DNA from 4 places in the Salinicola sp. DM10 genome. Region 3 is predicted to be linked to each of the others. Evidence: predicted binding sites of a transcription regulator. Region 3 holds the regulator's gene; each other region holds the start of a gene.
What was found. Region 3 encodes PhoB, which activates phosphate uptake and scavenging genes when phosphate is short. Its sites were predicted from a motif close to TGTCATANNNNTGTCANA; they were not measured.
Positions count from the first base shown of each region.

Region 1: a site for PhoB is predicted at 2,007-2,024, ahead of ugpB (sn-glycerol-3-phosphate ABC transporter substrate-binding protein UgpB). Genes of this name have one in related genera too.
Region 2: a site for PhoB is predicted at 2,370-2,387, ahead of glpT (glycerol-3-phosphate transporter). Genes of this name have one in related genera too.
Region 4: a site for PhoB is predicted at 2,706-2,723, ahead of J0A90_RS07265 (PhoX family phosphatase). Genes of this name have one in related genera too.

Region 1 covers NZ_JAFLEN020000006.1:48,357-52,949, reverse strand. The annotation lists gene J0A90_RS16800 (GntR family transcriptional regulator) at 1-524, shown strand, start outside; gene sbmA (peptide antibiotic transporter SbmA) at 715-1,941, shown strand; gene ugpB (sn-glycerol-3-phosphate ABC transporter substrate-binding protein UgpB) at 2,102-3,424, shown strand; gene ugpA (sn-glycerol-3-phosphate ABC transporter permease UgpA) at 3,676-4,551, shown strand; gene ugpE (sn-glycerol-3-phosphate ABC transporter permease UgpE) at 4,551-4,593, shown strand, end outside.
Region 2 covers NZ_JAFLEN020000001.1:1,171,968-1,176,560, forward strand. The annotation lists gene J0A90_RS05175 (DUF6482 family protein) at 415-726, opposite strand; gene glpT (glycerol-3-phosphate transporter) at 943-2,265, opposite strand; gene J0A90_RS05185 (hypothetical protein) at 3,057-3,602, opposite strand; gene J0A90_RS05190 (DUF2726 domain-containing protein) at 3,592-4,470, opposite strand.
Region 3 covers NZ_JAFLEN020000003.1:423,181-427,773, reverse strand. The annotation lists gene J0A90_RS13505 (amino acid permease) at 1-206, opposite strand, end outside; gene ubiA (4-hydroxybenzoate octaprenyltransferase) at 470-1,363, shown strand; gene phoB (phosphate regulon transcriptional regulator PhoB) at 1,562-2,251, shown strand; gene phoR (phosphate regulon sensor histidine kinase PhoR) at 2,260-3,609, shown strand; gene J0A90_RS13485 (methyl-accepting chemotaxis protein) at 3,949-4,593, shown strand, end outside.
Region 4 covers NZ_JAFLEN020000001.1:1,637,747-1,642,339, reverse strand. The annotation lists gene gspD (type II secretion system secretin GspD) at 1-334, opposite strand, end outside; gene J0A90_RS07275 (hypothetical protein) at 331-837, opposite strand; gene J0A90_RS07270 (hypothetical protein) at 834-2,585, opposite strand; gene J0A90_RS07265 (PhoX family phosphatase) at 2,871-4,593, shown strand, end outside.

The DNA.
Region 1 (4,593 bases), on a different contig from region 3:
GGCGCGGCACCTTCATCCGGCGCCCCAACTTCCAGGGCTCCCTGTTTCGCTTCTTCCGTCAGGTGGATGCGCTCGGTGAGCGTCAGGTGCCCACCAGCCGGATTCTGAGCCGAACGCGTACCCAGGCCTCGGAAAGCGTGGCCCTCGCCCTGGAGCTCCCCCCGGGCAGCGAGGTGATCAAGCTCGAACGGTTGCGCCAGATCGGCGGCAGCAACGTCTCGCGGGAGGAGATCTGGCTGCCGGCGGCGCGCTTCGCCGGGCTGATGTCGGTGGACCCGGAAGCATTCGAGAACCTGCTCTACCCCTTCTATGAGAGCCAGTGCGGTCAGTTGGTGGCCTCGGCGCGTGAGACGCTCACCGTGGAGACGGCCGATGCCCCTACCGCCAAGGCGCTGGAGATCGCCCAGGGCGCACCGGTGGTGAACATCGAACGCCTGGCGCTGGGTTACGACGGCACCCCGCTGGAGTTTCGCCGCACGCTGGGCAATGCCGAGACTTTCCGCTACCAGGTCGACATCACCTGAGACGCGTTTTCGCTGGCGCGTGTCGCCGCAAACGCCGAGGCGCTGTACGCAAACGACCGCCGTGTGCCGACGTTTCGTACGGTGCCTCGCACCAGAAGCATACCGGTGTAAGGGAACGTAACGCGTAGAGCAGGGTCGATGGAAAGGGGCCGCGATCCCGGGCCCGATCTTCGCCGCTCAGGATGTCACCGTGTTTCGATCCTTCTTTCCTCGACCCGCGCTGCTCTCGCTCAGCGCACTCGTCTGGTCCCTGCTGTGCCTGGTTCTTTGGGACACCACCGCCAACGCCTGGGGTGCCGTCATCGGCCTGCCCCCGCTCGCCCCCGGCGCCGAGCTGCCGATCGACGTCTCGCGCTTCTGGGCGCCGTCTTTTCTCTGGTTCTACCTCTACTACGCCCTGTGCACGGCGCTCTTCGCCGCCGCCTGGTTCCGCTTAAGCCCGCACCGCTGGCAGCGCTGGTCGATTCTCGGCAGCGCGCTGATCGTCTTTCTGACCTACTTCTCGGTCCAGACCAGCGTCGCGGTCAATGCCTGGTACGGGCCGTTCTGGGACATGGTGCAGCGGGCGCTGGGCGGTGACGGCGCGGTGAGCGCGGCGGATCTCTACCGTGAAATGCTCGCCTTCGCCGGTATCGCCTTCGTCGCGGTCACGGTGGGGGTGTTCAACCTGTTCTTCGTCAGCCACTACATCTTCCGCTGGCGCTGGGCGATGAACGACTACTACATGCACCACTGGCCGCGCCTGCGCCATGTGGAGGGGGCCGCCCAGCGCGTGCAGGAGGACACCATGCGTTTCTCCACCACGCTGGAGGGGCTGGGGGTGAGTCTGCTCAAGTCGGTGCTGACGCTGATCGCCTTCCTGCCGCTGCTGGTGACGATGTCCCAGCACATCACCGAGTTGCCGCTGGTGGGGCACGTCTCCAACGCGCTGGTGTGGTCGGCGGTCGCCTGGTCGCTGTTCGGCACCCTGTTCCTGGCACTGGCAGGGGTCAAGCTGCCGGGGCTGGAGTTTCGCAACCAGCGCGTGGAGGCGGCCTACCGCAAGGAGCTGGTCTACGGCGAAGACGCCGCCGAGCGCGCCCGCCCGGCCACGGTGGCGGAGCTTTTTCAGGCGGTGCGGCGCAACTACTTCCGGCTCTACTGGCACTACGCCTACTTCAATATCGCGCGCATCTTCTACCTGCAGGCGGACGTGGTCTTCGCCTTCATCGTGCTGGCGCCCTCGATCGTCGCCGGCAAGCTGACCCTGGGCCTGCTGCAGCAGATCCTCAACGTCTTCGGCCAGGTGCGCGACTCCTTCCAGTATCTGGTCAACGCCTGGTCGACCATCATCGAGCTGCTGTCGATCGTCAAACGCCTGCGCACCTTCGAGCGGGTGATCGAACGCACGCCGGAGGCTATCGAGTCCCCAACCTAAGTAATGACGCCAGGGCGTGCGCAGCGCCCTGCCGTCATCGCCACGTCATCGCTTGGTCAAAGCGCTGTCATTCAAGTGACATCCGAATGCCACGCTCCTGACATCGTGTCGTCCTAGGGTACGCACCACACCCTGTAACGCCCTGTCAGGAGATGTCATCGTGCGCCTCACCTCTCTACTGCCATTCGTCGCTGTCACCGCGCTCTCTCTCTCCACCTCGGCCCAGGCGGCCACCACCATCACCTGGTGGCACGCCATGGAGGGCGTACTCGGCGAAAAGGTCAACGCCATCGCCGAGGAGTTCAACGCCTCCCAGAGCGACTATGTGGTCAAGCCCGTCTACAAGGGCAGCTACAGCGATAACCTGACCGCAACCATCGCCGCCTTCCGCGCCGGTCAGGCACCGGCGATCACCCAAGTGTTCGAGGTCGGCACGGCGACGATGATGAACGCCAAGGGCGCGATCTACCCGGTCTACCAGCTGATGCAGGACACCGGCACGGCGTTCGATCCCGACGCCTTCCTGCCGGCGGTGAAGAGCTACTACACCTCGCGCGACGGCCACATGCTGTCGATGCCGTTCAACTCCTCCACCCCGGTGCTCTATTACAACAAGGACGCCTTCGCCAAGGCCGGCATCGAGACGCCGCCCAAGACCTGGGCCGAGGTCGGCAAGGACGCCCACAAGCTGGTCGAGAGCGGCGCCGCCGAGTGCGGCCTGACCACCGCCTGGCCGAGCTGGACCCAGCTGGAGAACTTCAGCGCGATCAACGATGTGCCCTTCGCCACCCAGGCCAACGGTTTCAATGGCACCGACGCCCGCCTGGTGTTCGACAAGCAGCCGGCCACGGTGGGGCATATCCAGGATCTGGCCGAGTGGCAGAAGAGCCACGCCTTCGAGTATGGCGGCCGTGCCGACAACGGCACCAAGCGCTTCCAGTCGGGCCGCTGCGCCATGCTGACTACCTCCTCCGCCTCGCGTGCGGGTATCCAGGAAGCCGCCAAGGGCAAGTTCACCTTCGGCATCGCCCCGCTGCCCTATGACGCCGAAGCGGTGAGCCAGCCCCGCAACTCGATCATCGGCGGCGCCTCGCTGTGGGTCATGCAGGGCCAGTCGGACAAGGTCTACAAAGGCGTGGCCGAGTTCCTCAACTTCCTCTCCTCGCCGGCGGTACAGGCCGACTGGGCCAGCTTCACCGGCTATGTGCCGATCACCACTGCCGCCTATCAGCAGTTGAAAGATGAGGGCTTCTACACCAAGACGCCGGGCGCCAGCGTGGCGATCGACCAGCTGACCCGGGGCACGCCGGATGACAACGGCCGCGGCCTGCGTCTGGGCAACATGCCGCAGATCCGTAACATCATCGCCGAACAGCTGGAGAAAGCGTTCAACGGCAGCGAGCCCGCCGCCCAGGCGCTGACCGAGGCGGCCAAGCGTGGCAATGCGGAGCTCGAGCAATTCGAGCGCAGCGTCTCGAACTAGGGAACCACTGCATAAATGTCTGCGCGGACTCGGCGTCCCCAACGAATCGCTGCGTTGCGTGGTACTGGGGCGCCAGCCCGGTCGAACACTCGCCTAACCCCATGTTATGTCTCGTGTTCTGTGTTCCATGCGCCTTGCGCTTCATCTCGCTCGCCGATTTCTGCAGCGCTTCCCTAAGCGCCTGATATGCCTCTCTCTCCTGTCGAGTCCCTGAAAGCGGGCGGCGCAAGCCGCCCGCTGTGCCGATCAAGATGACCACTTTCGAACGTCACTCCGTCACTCCCTGGCTGCTGCTGGCGCCCCAGCTCGCGGTGGTTGCCATCTTCTTCTTCTGGCCCGCCGCCGAGTCGGTGCGTCAGGCGTTCTACGTACAGGATGCCTTCGGCCTCGGTGAGCGCTTCGTCGGGCTCGCCAACTTTCAGCATGTGCTCGCCTCTCCGGGCTACTGGCACGCCTTCGGCGTCACCGCGCTGTTCAGCCTGCTGGTGGCGGCGGGCGCCATGGGCCTGGCCCTGCTGCTGGCGGTCCTCGCCGACCGCGTGCTCCACGGCGCCAAGCTCTACCGCGTGCTGCTCACCTGGCCCTATGCGGTGGCGCCGGCGGTGGCAGGGCTTTTGTGGCTGTTCATGTTCGACCCGGTGCTCGGCGTGCTGACCCACGCCCTGGCCGTCTTCGGCGTGCACTGGGATGCCCAGCTCGACCCCGGCCAGGCGCTGGCGCTGGTGGTGATCGCCTCGATCTGGCAGCAGATGAGCTACAACTTCGTGTTCTTTCTTGCCGGGCTGCAGATGATCCCCGCCTCGCTGCTCGAGGCCGCCGCCATCGACGGCGCCGGGCCGTTTCGGCGCTTCTTCGGCATCACCCTGCCGCTGCTGTCGCCGACCGCCTTCTTCCTGCTGGTGATGAACAGCGTCTACGTGCTGTTCGAGACCTTCGCCACCATCGACAACACCACCCTTGGCGGCCCCGGCGGCGCCACCCGCACCCTGGTCTACAAGCTCTACGAGGATGGCTTCGTGGGCCGCGATCTGGGCGGTTCCAGCGCCCAGTCGGTGCTGCTGATGGTGCTGGTCGGAGTGCTCACCTTCATCCAGTTCCGCTATCTCGAACGCAAGGTCGCCTACTGATGCGCTATCGTCGCCCCGGCCTCGACGGCCTCACCCATCTGC
Region 2 (4,593 bases), on a different contig from region 3:
TATACCGCCCGCGGCCGCCTTCCCCCATCAGGGAGATCAGCGCGCCGCGGGCTTTTCATTACCCCATTTCAGCGCCTCTACCCACCACCCTGCTTTGCGTCTTGCCCCACGCTTATTGGCGGGTGGCTCACACGACACCGGGTCGATACGCCTGCCCTATCGCGGAGGAAGAAAAAAACATTCAACATTAGAATGCGCTAAATAGTGCAAATCGCGCCATCTTGGCGCATGATTCATGCCATCACGATCCCATGGCGAGCGGCAAGAACGGCCCGCCCCCACCGCGTTCATGGTCGCTTCTCTGAGCGATCTTTCCGCCCGATGCCAACGCCTCGGGCTTTTTTGCGTCGGCAAAACGTTCGAATGGCCAGGCACGCGCCCGACCATCGTCGCGTGCCCCGGCGCCTCTTGCCCTCAGGTACCGGTATGCAGCGACATAGGGGCCTTGTGCGCCTCCTGCTCGCCTTCCAGACCGATCATCTCGTCGTACGGCGACTGCTGGACCAGATACAGAGGCACGCCATCGAAACCCCCGGCATGGCGCAGCCGCTTGCGCGCATCCTGCAGCGAGGCGGGCCGCAGCACCCCGCCCGATTCGTTTTGAATCACCTCGCTGCCCGCCGCAGTCACCGCTCGATAGAGGAAGAGATCGCCCTCGAGCTTTTCGACATGGAGCTCCTCGATACCGCCCTGCCGGGCAAGTGTTACCAATTCCTGAAATGTCATCGTCGCCTCCCAGGCGTTGCAGCCAGAACGCGGCCAATTCCCGCGCCGCTTAATGGCACAAGTCTTGTACAGAAATTTTATTCTGTACAGCTTAGTGCTTCTGAAGCGGCTATCGATTCGCCAGAGACGCCAGCGCCCCGACTGCGAGGCAATCGGGGCGCTGGTGGTCTAGTTCTCGCTCGTCGAGAGCTTGGTCGTCAATAACTTAGAGGGCGATCAGCGCGCGGCATGGCGCGACGTCATCGCCAGTAGCACGATGGCCAGCACACAGGCACCGATCAGCAGCGCGAAGCCGCCATCCCAGCCGTAGGCATCCACGGTGTAGCCCACCAGCGCACTGGCGGCGACCGAGCCACCCAGATAGCCGAACAGGCCGGTGAATCCCGCCGCGGTGCCGGCCGCCTTCTTGGGCACCAGCTCGAGCGCATGCAGACCGATCAACATCACCGGGCCATAGATCAGAAAGCCGATGGCGATCAGGCTGAACATGTCGAGCATGGCGTGTCCCGGCGGTGTCAGCCAGTAGAGCGCGGTGAACAGCGTCACCAGCACCATGAAGGTGATCCCGGTCGCCGCGCGGTTGCCCTTGAACAACCGATCGGAAAGCCAGCCGCACAGCAGCGTGCCGGGGATGCCCGCCCACTCGTAGAGGAAGTAGGCCCAGGAGGATTTATCGACGGTGAAGCCCTTCACCTCCTGCAGATAGGTGGGCGCCCAGTCGAGCACGCCGTAGCGCAGCAGGTAGACGAAGACGTTGGCCAGCGCGATGTACCACAGCAGCCGGTTCTTGAGCACGTGCTCGACGAATATCTCGCGGGTGGAGAACTCCTTCTCGTGGGAGTCGTCGTAGCCCTCCGGGTAGTCGTTCTTGTATGCCTCGATCGGCGGCAGCCCGCAGGTCTGGGGCGTGTCGCGCATGGTCAGGAAGGCGAACACTGCCACGCCCACCGCCACCGCGGCGGGCACGTAGAACGCCGAGTGCCAGTCGTTGTACCAGGCCATGCCCAGAATGAAGAGCGGCCCGATCAGCCCACCGCCGACGTTATGGGCGATGTTCCAGGTCGAGACGATGCGCCCGCGCTCCTTCTGCGACCACCAGTGCACCATGGTACGGCCACAGGGCGGCCAGCCCATGCCCTGCACCCAACCGTTGAGGAACAGCAGCACGAACATGATCGCCACGCTGGAAGTGGCCCAGTCGGTAAAGCCGAACAGGAACATGATCAGCGCCGAGAGCAGCAGCCCGGTCGGCAGGAAGATACGCGGGTTGGAGCGGTCGGAGACCGCGCCCATCAGAAACTTCGAGATACCGTAGGCCACCGAGACACCGGCCAGCGCCACGCCCAGATCACCACGCGAGTAGCCCTGCTCCACCAGATGCGGAATCGCCAGGGTGAAGTTCTTGCGCACCAGATAGTAGCCCGCATAGCCGAAGAAGATCCCAGCGAAGATCTGCCAGCGCAGCCGCCGATAGACCGGATCGATACGCGCCTCGGGCAGCCGCGCCGCCGCGCCACCCGCCTTGAAGATGCCTAGCATGATTACCTCGTGAACACGGAATGAGTGCCGATACCCCACCGGCCGACTCGCCGACAGGCAGGCGAGCACGATGTTCACTTTCGAAAGCGAACGGACGCGCAAACTGTCATATTTCTGTCATATAAGCTGCTAGGCTTTAGTCTAATGGCGCTCGTGACGCCAGCCGGAAAGCAGGAAAGGTCTGGCTTTCAGGGTTATGATCCGCAAGAGTGGAAGCTGCGAGGTTGGTGTCGCCGACGGGCAGGCGCGGGGCGTGGTTTGGGAACACGCTTGCGATCAATGTACAGAAATGAACATCTACCAACGGGGGAAGACGCCCAGTGTCGCCCTCACGCCAACGAGGTCAGCGATGATCAAATCAGGCGTAGGCATGCGGTTTCTAATGAGGGATTTTGAACGCGAGGGATTCCGGCTTGTTTTGGCTGGTTTCCCTCGAATTCAAGCGCTTGGCGACGCCAATGGGCCGACTACAGCTTGTTCTGAACAGTGGCGGTGGACACAATGTGGTCAACCGATTTCGAATTCTAGCCCAAGGATGGCAAAAATTGTTTGCGTTAGAAAAAACACCCACTAACTGTATTTCAAAAAGCCAGTAAGCGTCTAAATGCGTTAACACGACTGGCAAGCCAATTACACAACAAGACTCACACTATAAAAGCAACAAAGATATTCTTACCTTCAGCTTATTTAAACGCAGCCAGACAAAGAAACCGAAAGAAAAAGCCTTGCAACCAAACCCAGTCAATAGTCACACCTCAAGATTAAGAGGTTTTTCACCCCAGCCCTTAGCGCTACAAGTTTTTCCTAAGATCTTCTATAGACGTATCGAACTTGTACCACAATCCGGCTTTTATTATGCTATATGCGCATATAGCCATACCAATCACACAAACACTGTACCAGCCCGTAAAAAAAAGCGAGATAGCGATGTCCGTTTTTGATGCTTTCGCATCTACAGCTAGCGCAACCGAAAACACTAGGCCAACAAGAGCACACACTGACTCCACAAAGAACACCACCATAAGAATTATTATTTTTATCCTAGAAACAAGAACCTCTTTGCTCATAAAAAAGCCTAGGATACCCAGAACCCCTACAAGAATAGAGATATCCAGGCTTGATATTGCTGCAGGCACCTTTTTAAAGAACCAATAGCTATGCACACAATCAAGCATTGGAAGAAGAAAAAATGCAATACCAACTAAGATGGGCAAAACTGAACACACCCAAAACATACAATTTTTCAGCTTTTTCCCTTCCTCCACAATTTTTTCCGTCCTTTCTAACCTGCAATTTATACACAGACGTTCACTCACTTCACTTTCTTTACTTTTCATTAACTCTCTCCACCAATTTCCTATCATAATTAAGCATCATTCTTTCCAATCTCACTCCGGCCGCCTCACAGGCTTGGTTCAGTATCCTATCCCGCTTCTGCCTTGCTTTCTGCTGGTGACTCGGGTCATCTAACTCGATAGCGCAACATACCCGGAAATCTTCCCGATAGCACAGCACAAAGTCGAAGTGCCATTGAGAGAGTTGTCTAAACAAAGCGTTATATTCTTTGGAGTTCTTCGGATGCAATGCCGTATTAGGTTGTATCACATCCACAACGCGCATCTGCGCGAACACAAAAAACCGATCTCGATATTTCTCTTCTATGACTCGGTAGGCAAGCTGCTCCGATGGCGTCATCACCTGCGCTTTTGAGACATAGGCATCGCCTCGCTCCATCAACTCTTCAGATAAATTCCGATCCCCTACCCTGGGCTCTTTTCGCTTTTTGTTCTGTCGACTTCCCCATTCATCAAAATATCTATCAAGAGTATCCCTCTCTTTCTTTTTCTCGTATTTATCGACTTCTTCCGCAACCGTCTTCATTGTCTCTTCGACATCATGCCACGATGATCGAAGCCTTCTGTTTATACCAATCCAAATGGGCTCAATTGCAGCAAAAAAAACACTATATGCCACAATTGATACAACAATAAAGCCCAATATTGGCCATTCCGACACCAAAATTAGCGCCTTAAATGATCCGATATAAACCCAGCAAATAAAAGCGACTACGGATATTGCACCACATATGCCTATCCATATCATACTTGTGATGTGCTTTGAGGGAGTCAGCCATAGCGCTAACCAGCTACCGACTGCTGTGCCGCCCCCCGTCAGCATAAGACCTTCTGAGATGTTCCCCAACATGCGCAATTCCCCCGACGGACCCCTTTCTATTTTTCATCGGTAGATCCTTGGCCATTTTGAGCGTCTACGCGCTCTCTCCTTCCGCCCGCCCATCACTGATTCCCTGTTCCCCGGTACCAGCGC
Region 3 (4,593 bases):
ATCGCGGTGGCGATCGCCATGCCGCCCCAGCCGCCCGAGGCGAGCCCCAGGTTCCAGCCCGAGTAGTGGCCCGAGATCACCGCCCCCACGCCCAGTGCCCAGAGCGACCAGGGCCCGGCGTGGCGGCGCAGGCCGCGTTTGTCGAAATAGCTGGCATCCTGCTGCTGGTAGTGGATGCCGGCGGCGGGTTTACCGTGGTTTGTCATTGTTCTACTCCCAAGGATCGAGCCACCCTGTTCCGCGATCCCCGTGCTGCCAGCGTCTATCGACACCCAGGAGCGACGCCGACATCCGCTGACCGCGCCCACCTCGAGTCTGAGCGCGTCAGCGTGACAAAAGCAATATCTATCGCTACGCCCCGTAGCTATCGCCGCGCCTATCGCTGCGCCCATTGCCATGCCTCGCTGCCGGCGGGGTTGTGGTGTAAGGTCCAGCCAGTCGCGTCCCGCTCGCCGTTCTGGAGAATTCGATGTCCGCCGCCGACCCCACGCCACGCCCCCGCGGCCTGGCGCGAATCCCCGACTTCCTGCGCCTGACCCGGCTCGACAAGCCGATCGGCACCTGGCTGCTGATGTGGCCCACGCTATGGGCGCTGTGGCTCGCCGCCGACGGCCTGCCGGACCGCGCCAACCTGATCATCTTCGTGCTCGGCGTCTATCTGATGCGCGCCGCCGGCTGCGTGGTCAACGACTACGCCGACCGCAAGATCGACGGCCACGTCAAGCGCACCAAGGAGCGCCCGCTGGCCACCGGGCGTATCCGCGAGCGCGAGGCCAAGACCCTGTTCGCGGTGCTGGTCGCGGCGGCCTTCGTGCTGGTCTGCTTCACCAATCTGCCCACGGTGCTGCTCTCCTTCGTCGGCGTGGCGCTGGCCGCGCTCTATCCGTTCATGAAGCGCTACACCCACCTGCCCCAGGTAGTGCTGGGGCTGGCGTTCTCGTGGAGCATCCCGATGGCGTTCATGGCGGTGAGTCGCAGCGTGCCGCTGGAGGCTTGGCTGCTGCTGCTGGCCAACCTGGCCTGGACCGTGGCCTACGACACCCAGTACGCCATGGTCGATCGCGACGACGACATCAAGATCGGGGTCAAATCCACCGCGCGCCTGTTCGGCCGCGCCGACAAGCTGATCATCGGTCTGCTGCAGCTGGCCACGCTGGGCCTGCTGGCCGGGATCGGGGCACGCCTGGCGCTGGGCGGGTTCTTCTGGCTGGGGCTGGCGGCGATGGCGGCGACCTTCGTCTATCAGCAGTGGCTGATCCGTGGGCGCGAGCGCGGCCCCTGCTTCCAGGCCTTTCTCAACAACTTCTGGTCGGGGCTTTTACTGTTCGCCGGGGTGGTGCTGAGCCTGTGGCCGGTGATATGAGCCGCTGCCCTCATCGATCGCCTCTTCGCGCCCCCAGCGGTCGCCGCCAGGGTCGATGGTCTCGATGCGAGATGTGAGGGATGACATCGATGTCACGTATTTGTCATATTTTCACGCTGTAATCGTCACCGTTCTGTCACGGCCGGAAGGTTGTTCGCTGCACGCGCGCCTCCTCCGGCGGCTCACTCGAGGCCTGTCATGAGCTCCAAGACCGTACTCATCGTTGACGACGAGCCCTCCATCCGCGAAATGATCGCGGTGGCGCTGGAGATGGCCGACTACCGCGTGCTGGAGGCGGACAACGCCCAGAGCGCCCACGCCATGGCGCTGGACCACAAGCCGGACCTGATGCTGCTCGACTGGATGATGCCGGGCACCAGCGGGATCGAGCTGGCGCGCCGCCTCAAGCGCGAGGAGGCCACCGCCGAGATGCCGATCATCCTGCTCACCGCCAAGGGCGAGGAGGACAACAAGGTCCAGGGGCTCGAAGCAGGCGCCGACGACTACATCACCAAGCCGTTCTCGCCGCGCGAGCTGGTGGCCCGGCTCAAGGCCGTGCTGCGCCGGGCCACGCCACCGGGCATCGAGGAGGCGGTCGAGGTCGAGGGGCTCAAGCTCGACCCCGCCAGCCATCGCGTCACCTCCCACGGCAGCGCGCTGGAGATCGGCCCCACCGAGTACCGCCTGCTGCAGTTCTTCATGACCCATCAGGAGCGCGCCTACACGCGTAGCCAGTTGCTCGATCAGGTCTGGGGTGGCAACGTCTACGTCGAGGAACGCACCGTCGACGTGCATATCCGCCGGCTACGCAAGTCGCTGGGCGAGAAGCACCAGCATCTGATCCAGACGGTGCGCGGCACCGGTTACCGCTTTTCGATCAGGGAGTAAGTCGCAGCGTGCGCTACTGGATCAACGAACTGTGGCGCCTTGGCTACATGCTGTTCGGGCTCGGCGCGATGGGTACGCTGCTGGGCGAGCTGTTCGGCGCGCTGTTTGCCGGCCTCGGCTGGGGGCTGGCCGCGGGCCTCGGGCTCTATGTCTTCCTGCATCTACGCCATGTGCGCCTGCTCTATGTGTGGCTGCTGCGCCATCCGCGCGAGGCGCCGCCGCCCGGTACCGGCGTCTGGGGCGATCTGTTCGACCGCCTCTACACCTACCAGAAAGCGCAGAGCCAGATGCAGCAACGGCTGCGCGATATCCTGCGGCGCATCCAGGACTCCTGCGAGGCGATGCGCGACAGCGTGGTGATGCTCGATCCGCGCGGCGACCTGGAGTGGTGGAACAGCGCCGCCTCCGACATGCTCGGCCTGCAGCCCGACCACGACCGCGGCCAGCCGATCACCAACCTGCTGCGCGATCCGCGCTTCATCGACTACTTCGAGGCCCGCGACTACCGCGAGCCGCTACTGATACCCTCGCCGATCGACGCCGCGCACACCCTGCAGTTCCATATCACCCTGTTCGGCGACGACGAGCGCCTGCTGATGGTGCGCGACGTGACCCGGCTGCACCAGTTGGAGATGATGCGCCGCGACTTCGTCGCCAATGTCTCCCACGAGCTGCGCACCCCGCTGACCGTGCTGGCGGGCTATCTGGAGACCTACGCCGACCACGCCGATCAGCTGCCGACCCGCTGGCAGCGCGGTTTCTCGCAGATGCAGGCGCAGACCATGCGGATGCAGAACCTGGTCGAGGATCTGCTGCTGCTGTCACGCCTGGAGATCGACAGCCCCAATGACGACCGCGACGCCATCGATGTGCGCGCCCTGCTCGAGAGCATCGTCGACGACGCCCGCGGGCTGAGCGCGGGGCACCAGCAGATCGCGCTGCAGGTCGACGAGCCTCATCGCCTGCTCGGCAACACCAAGGAGATTCGCAGCGCGGTCTCCAACCTGGTCTTCAACGCCGTGCGCTACACCCCCGAAGGCAGCCGTATCACGCTGCGCTGGAAGCCCTGGCACGATGGCGCCGCGATCGAGGTGGAGGACGACGGCGAGGGCTTCGACCCTGTGCACATCCCGCGCCTGACCGAGCGCTTCTACCGCGTCGACAAGGGGCGCAGCGCCGCCACCGGCGGTACCGGCCTGGGGCTGGCCATCGTCAAGCACGTGCTGCTGCGCCACGATGCTCAGTTGGAGATCGTCAGCCGACCCGGCATGGGCGCCCGCTTCCGCTGTGTCTTCCCCGCCACGCGTCTGATCACAAACGACGAAGACGACACGCCGGCGATCTCGGCGCAGCCATGAACGCCGCGGGCGGCACCGCGCCGCCCGGCTCTTTCCGCCTTCTCACGCACGGCTGCCCTACGCTAGCTGTCCCCTGGCTCTCGCTGGCCTCTGGCTCTTACTCTCAGCATTCGATCCACTCTCCATCAGCCCACGATTGAGCGGCCCTTTTTCATCGACCCTTTTCCATCGCCCCTTTTTATCGCACCGGGTCCGTCGCGCACGCTTTCATGGCAACGGCGCGATGCGCAGCGGATTGTTATCTAAATCTTAAGTAGGTGCTGCCGATAAAGTGAGCGGACTAGTAATACATTCCTCTATATGAATCGGCAGATACCTCGGATAAGGACGGCTTTCGCGATGACGATGCGGCAAAAACTCTGGATCACGGTGGGATTGATGTGGTTCGGCATGCTGGTGCTGGTGGGCTGGATGGCCCTGGAAAAGCGCGACACCCTGATGGCCGAGCGGGTCCAGAGTCTCAAGAGCTTCGTCGCCAGCGCCCAGACGCTGGTACAGCGCTACGCCGATCGCGCCGCCCAGGGTGAGTTCAGCGTCGAAGCGGCGCAGGACTTCGCCCGGCGCAATCTGTCGGCGCTCGATCTCGACGGCAGCTATGTCTACGCCTTCAACGGCAAGATTCACCTCGTCTATCACCCCAAGCGGGCGATCGGCACCGACATGAGCAACTTCCGTGACGACAACGGCGTCTACTTCTATCGCGAGCTGAAAGCGCTGGCCGACTCGCCCGACGACGGCACCCTGGAATACACCTCGACCAACGCCGACGGCGAGGACGTCTCGCGCATCAACTACGTGCGCCATGTCCCCGCCTGGGACTGGTATCTCGCCGCCAACGTCTATGTCAGCGACATCCAGCACGCGTTCTGGATGGGGGTGCTCAAGATGAGCCTGATCGCCGGCACGATCGGTATCGCGATCACCCTGGTGATGGCGTGGATCATCCGCAGCGTGCTGGGTGATCTGGGCGGCGACCCACGTCAC
Region 4 (4,593 bases), on a different contig from region 3:
CGAGCGGTACCGTGGCGTAGCCGTTGATCTGCAGTTCGTTCTGGAACAGACGGTAAAGCTCGTCGGCGCTCAGCCGACGCTGGCTGGTCAACGAGATGTTGCCCTGCACCCGCGGGTCGACGATGAAGGCGTGGCCGGTGATCCGCCCCACGCTGTCGATGAATTCGCGCAGGCTGGTCTGCTGGAAGTCGACGTCGTAGCGCGGCGTGGCGTCCGTCGTCGTGGCGCTGGTGTCATCCGTGGGCGCCTGGGGCTGTGACTGGGCCAGGGCCGGGGTCGGGAGCAGCAGGGCCAGCAGCAGCGTGACCACCAGTCGATAGGGCAGGGGCCTCATGGGGATGACTCCGAAAGCGTGGATGAAACGGCGGCCGGTGTGCCCGGCTCGACGCGGACGATGGCCCCGCGTGGCGGGGCGTCAGGCTCGGGCCAGGCCAGGCGCTCCAGGCGCCCGCCGCGCGAGAGCACCACGCCTTCGCTATCGATACGCGCCAGGCTGATGCCCGGGGCGATGCGATCCCCCGGCATCAGCGCGCGCTGGCCGTCCGGGGTCGCCAGCACCACCAGCGAGTTCGCGCCCTGGCTCAGCGCCCGGCCGACCACCTGGTAGGGCAGGTCGGTGAGCGGGATGCGTCGGTCCGCCATGGTGGCCTGCGGCTGCCAGGCGGCGGGCAGCGGTGGCAGCGCGGCGGGGTCGAGAATGAAGGATGTCGATGCCGCGACGGGGGCCGCGGGGGCCAGCAGACGCGCCATGCCGCTCAGCGCCTGTGCCGCCAGCCACGCCAGCAGACACAGCGCCAGCCACCGGGTAGTGACACTCAGCCAGGCCGGGGGCGTCATACGCTCAGGCGCGCCTGCGGATGCCAGCCGGGATGGCCCTCGACGTAGCGCGCCTCGACGCTCGGCGGCGTGGGAGCCGGCGGCGTGCCGCCGTGGTCGCCGAGATAGCGCTCCAGGCGCTGCCACAGCGGTTCGCCGCCGGCCTGGGGGCGGGCGCTGAAGCTGCGCCAGGTGAGCCCCGCTGGCAGCGCGTCGAGATGCGCACGTTCTCCCGCGGCGGCGCCGTAGTCGAGACCCCAACGGGTCGCCGAGAGGCGTGGCAGGTCGCGGCTGTCATTGAGAATCAGCGGCAGGCCCAGACTGCTGTCCAGCGCGCGTTCGAGCAGGCGCTTCAGCGCGCCGGGGTCCGGCGTGAGATCGACGACCCGCGCCGGATGGCCGCCGCTCAGGCGCCACAGATGATCGCGGGTGATCGTTTCGTCGGGGGCCAGCAGGGTATCGTGGCGCAGCCCCGGGAGCAGCGCGCGGGTGGCGTCGCTATCCGCGCTGAGGGCGGCGGCGATCAGGCCGTCCCAGCTGCCACCGACGCTGTCGCGGCGCCACAGCCAGCCGGGGGCACTGCCCAGCGGGCGGTCGAGCCAGCCGGCGTAGGGCGCGCGCAGGGCGTCGAAGCGCGCCTGCAGCTCGCCAGCCGCGGCGTCCGGGGTGACGTCGTTGCGCTGGAACTCGGCGTCGATCTGCCAGCCGCTCCGGGTGCTGCGGCAACTGAGATGGAAGAAGCCGCTGGCGTGGCTGCCGGGCAGACACAGCGGCACCGGGGCGCCGTGGGGGTTGTCCACCGCGATCAGCGCGGGCCAGAAATCCTGACCGCGGGCGGCCAGCACCAGATCGACCCGCGGCAGGCGTCCGGCCAGCCAGCGTGCGGTGGCGCTGCCGGTATCGGCCAATAGCACCACCAGATCGGCGCCTTCGGCGGCCTTGGCCACGCTCTCGGCCAGAGCCTGGTACCACCGATCGAGCGGGCGGGTTTCATCCAGGGCGTTGGGGTCGCTGGCGCCGACCACCGCCACCCGTACGCCGTCGCGCTCGAAGCGGGTCGCCGCGCTGACGCCGGCGGGCGGCGCGGCCAGATTGCCCAGCACCGGGCGCGCGTAGTCGCGGTAGAGCGCCGGGGCACGCTGCGGCCAGAGCACGCGCTCGTCGCTGCTGACCCGGGCATCGCTGGCGAGCAGACGGCTGGCGGCGACGCCGGCGCTGCCGTTGGCGAGATGCCCCAGGCCGCTGCCGCTCCAGCACTGGCCGTTCTCCAGCGTCAGGGTGCGCTCGGCGCCGAGTTCACGCCGCAGCCGCGCGAGCTGGGCGGCCAGGCCGCCATAGCCGGCGGTATGGCGCCGCGCGGCGCGGTGTGGGGTATAGAGGTCGGCCCATGCGGCGCCAGCGCTGCCGGCCAGCGTGGTCACGCCGTCCGCGGTGGCCCAGGGGGCGGCCCCGAGCAGCTCCGCCGGGCCGAGATAGGTGGCGGGGGCGACGATGCGCGTGGGTCCGAGACACTCCAGGGTATCGGCGAGATAGAGCAGCTCGACCTGGCGTCCGGGTGTCGAGGCGCGCGCGGCGCCTGTCAGCGGCGTGGCGCAGCCGCTCAGCACGCCACCCACACCGGCACCGAGCCCCGCGCCCAGTAGGGCGCCGATCAAGCGGCGGCGGGCCGGGTCGGGTCGCCGGCCACCGGTGGCCTGAGCTTCAATGGCTGGGGCATTGATGGCCGGGGCGTCGATGGCCGGAGCATTGATAGAGAGGGGATCGGTCATGGGGCTCCCGCGAATGATCCAACGCGGCGCACGGTCTTCGCCGCCGCCGGACTCGGCATCCTAATGACTGGGAGATGACGGTTTCGTGACCGTGGAGCGGGCGCGGCGCTGCCGCCAAGTCGTCATGGGGTTGTCACGTTGCTGCTCTAAGTTGCCTCCGGGTAACGCAGCCCGGTGACCGCATTCACCGGGACGCCAAGTGGCCGGCGGCGCGCATCGCCGGCTCGGGCGCCATGGCATCAGTCGACCGTCATTAGTGGATCACTCACAGAGAGGGGACACCCCATGAGCAAGGAAATCGAGGATCATCGCGTTCTCAACCAGAGCACCAACGAGCCGTTCTCGTCGGTACTCTCCCGCCGTGTCTCGCGTCGCGGCATCATGCAGGGGGGCGCCGGGCTGGCCGCCATGGGCCTGCTCGGGGGCTTCGGTCTGGCCGGTTGCAGCAGCGACGATAGCAACGACAACGGCAGCGCCGGCGGCGGCTCTTCAGAAGCCACGCCGCTGGCGCTGGCGTTCGCCTCGATTCGCGGTTCGCGCACCAATGGGGTGGTGGTGCCCGAAGGCTATGTCGCCCAGGTGGTGATCCCCTGGGGGACGCCGCTCGACAACAGCGTCGGCGCCTGGTCGGCCGATCTGCGCGTGACGCCCGACTACCAGGCGGCCAGCGTGGGCATGAACCACGACGGCATGCACAACTTCGCGCTGAGCGAAGAGAGCGCCTCGCGCGAATTCATCATGGCGCTCAACAACGAATACATCGACCAGGGTGCGCTGTGGGCGCCTCAGGGTGGCCCGACCAATGCCGATAAAGGCGCGCGCCCGGCCGACGAGGTGCGCACCGAGATCAACGCCCACGGCGTGACCCTGGTCAAGCTGATGCTCGATGCCAACGGCCAGTGGCGTGAAGAGCGCGGCTCGCGCTACAACCGTCGTATCACCTCGGCCACGCCGATCGAACTCGCCGGCCCGGTGCGCGGCAGCGACTACGTGGTCACCGCCTACTCCACCAACGGCACCCGCACCCGCGGCACCAACAACAACTGCGCCAACGGCTACACCCCCTGGGGCACCTACCTCACCTGTGAGGAGAACTGGCCCGAGGTCTTCACCAAGTCGAGCGACCGTTATCCTGACGACGAGCGCCTGGGCCTGCCCGAGGGCCGCGGGCGCTACGGCTGGGAGACCGCCCAGGGCGGCACCAACGGTGAATTCGCACGCTTCAATGCCACGCCGAGCGCGGCTTCCGCCGCCGGCGACTACCGCAACGAGCCGCGCACCTTCGGCTACGTGGTGGAGATCGACCCCTACGGCAACACCGCCAGCGTGGGCACCGAGGCTGCCGCGCTCAAGCGCACCCATATCGGCCGCTTCCGCCACGAGGGCTGCTGGCCGGGCAAGGTGATCGAGGGCGAGCCGGTGGTGTTCTACTCCGGCCACGATTCGCGCAACGAGTACATCTACAAGTTCGTCTCCAAGGCCAAGTGGGACCCCCAGGACGCCAATCGCCCGGGCCAGGACTACGACCGCCTGGCGATCGGCTCCAAGTACCTCGATGAGGGCACTCTCTACGTGGCGCGCTTCAACGCCGATGGCAGCGGCGACTGGCTGCCGCTGACCCCGGACGCCACCACCCAGAACGGGCGGCCGCTGTGGCAGGCGCTCAATCTGGCCAACGAGCGCGATCTCGCCGGGGTCATCATCAACACCTGTGACGCCGCCGACTTCATGGGCGCGACGCCGATGGACCGCCCCGAGTGGGGCACCGTCGACCCCTCCTCGGGCGAGGTCTACATGACTCTCACCAACAACTCCAAGCGCACCGCCGAGGGCACCGCCGCCACCTACACCAACGGGGGCAGCGACATCGAGGCGCTCGGCGTGGGCTACGCCACGGCCCCGGTCAACGCCGCCAACCCGCGGCCCGACAACGAGGGCGGCCAGGTCATTCGCTGGCGCGAGCCGTCGCCGGCTGGCACCAACTTCGAGTGGGAAGTGTTCGTGTTCG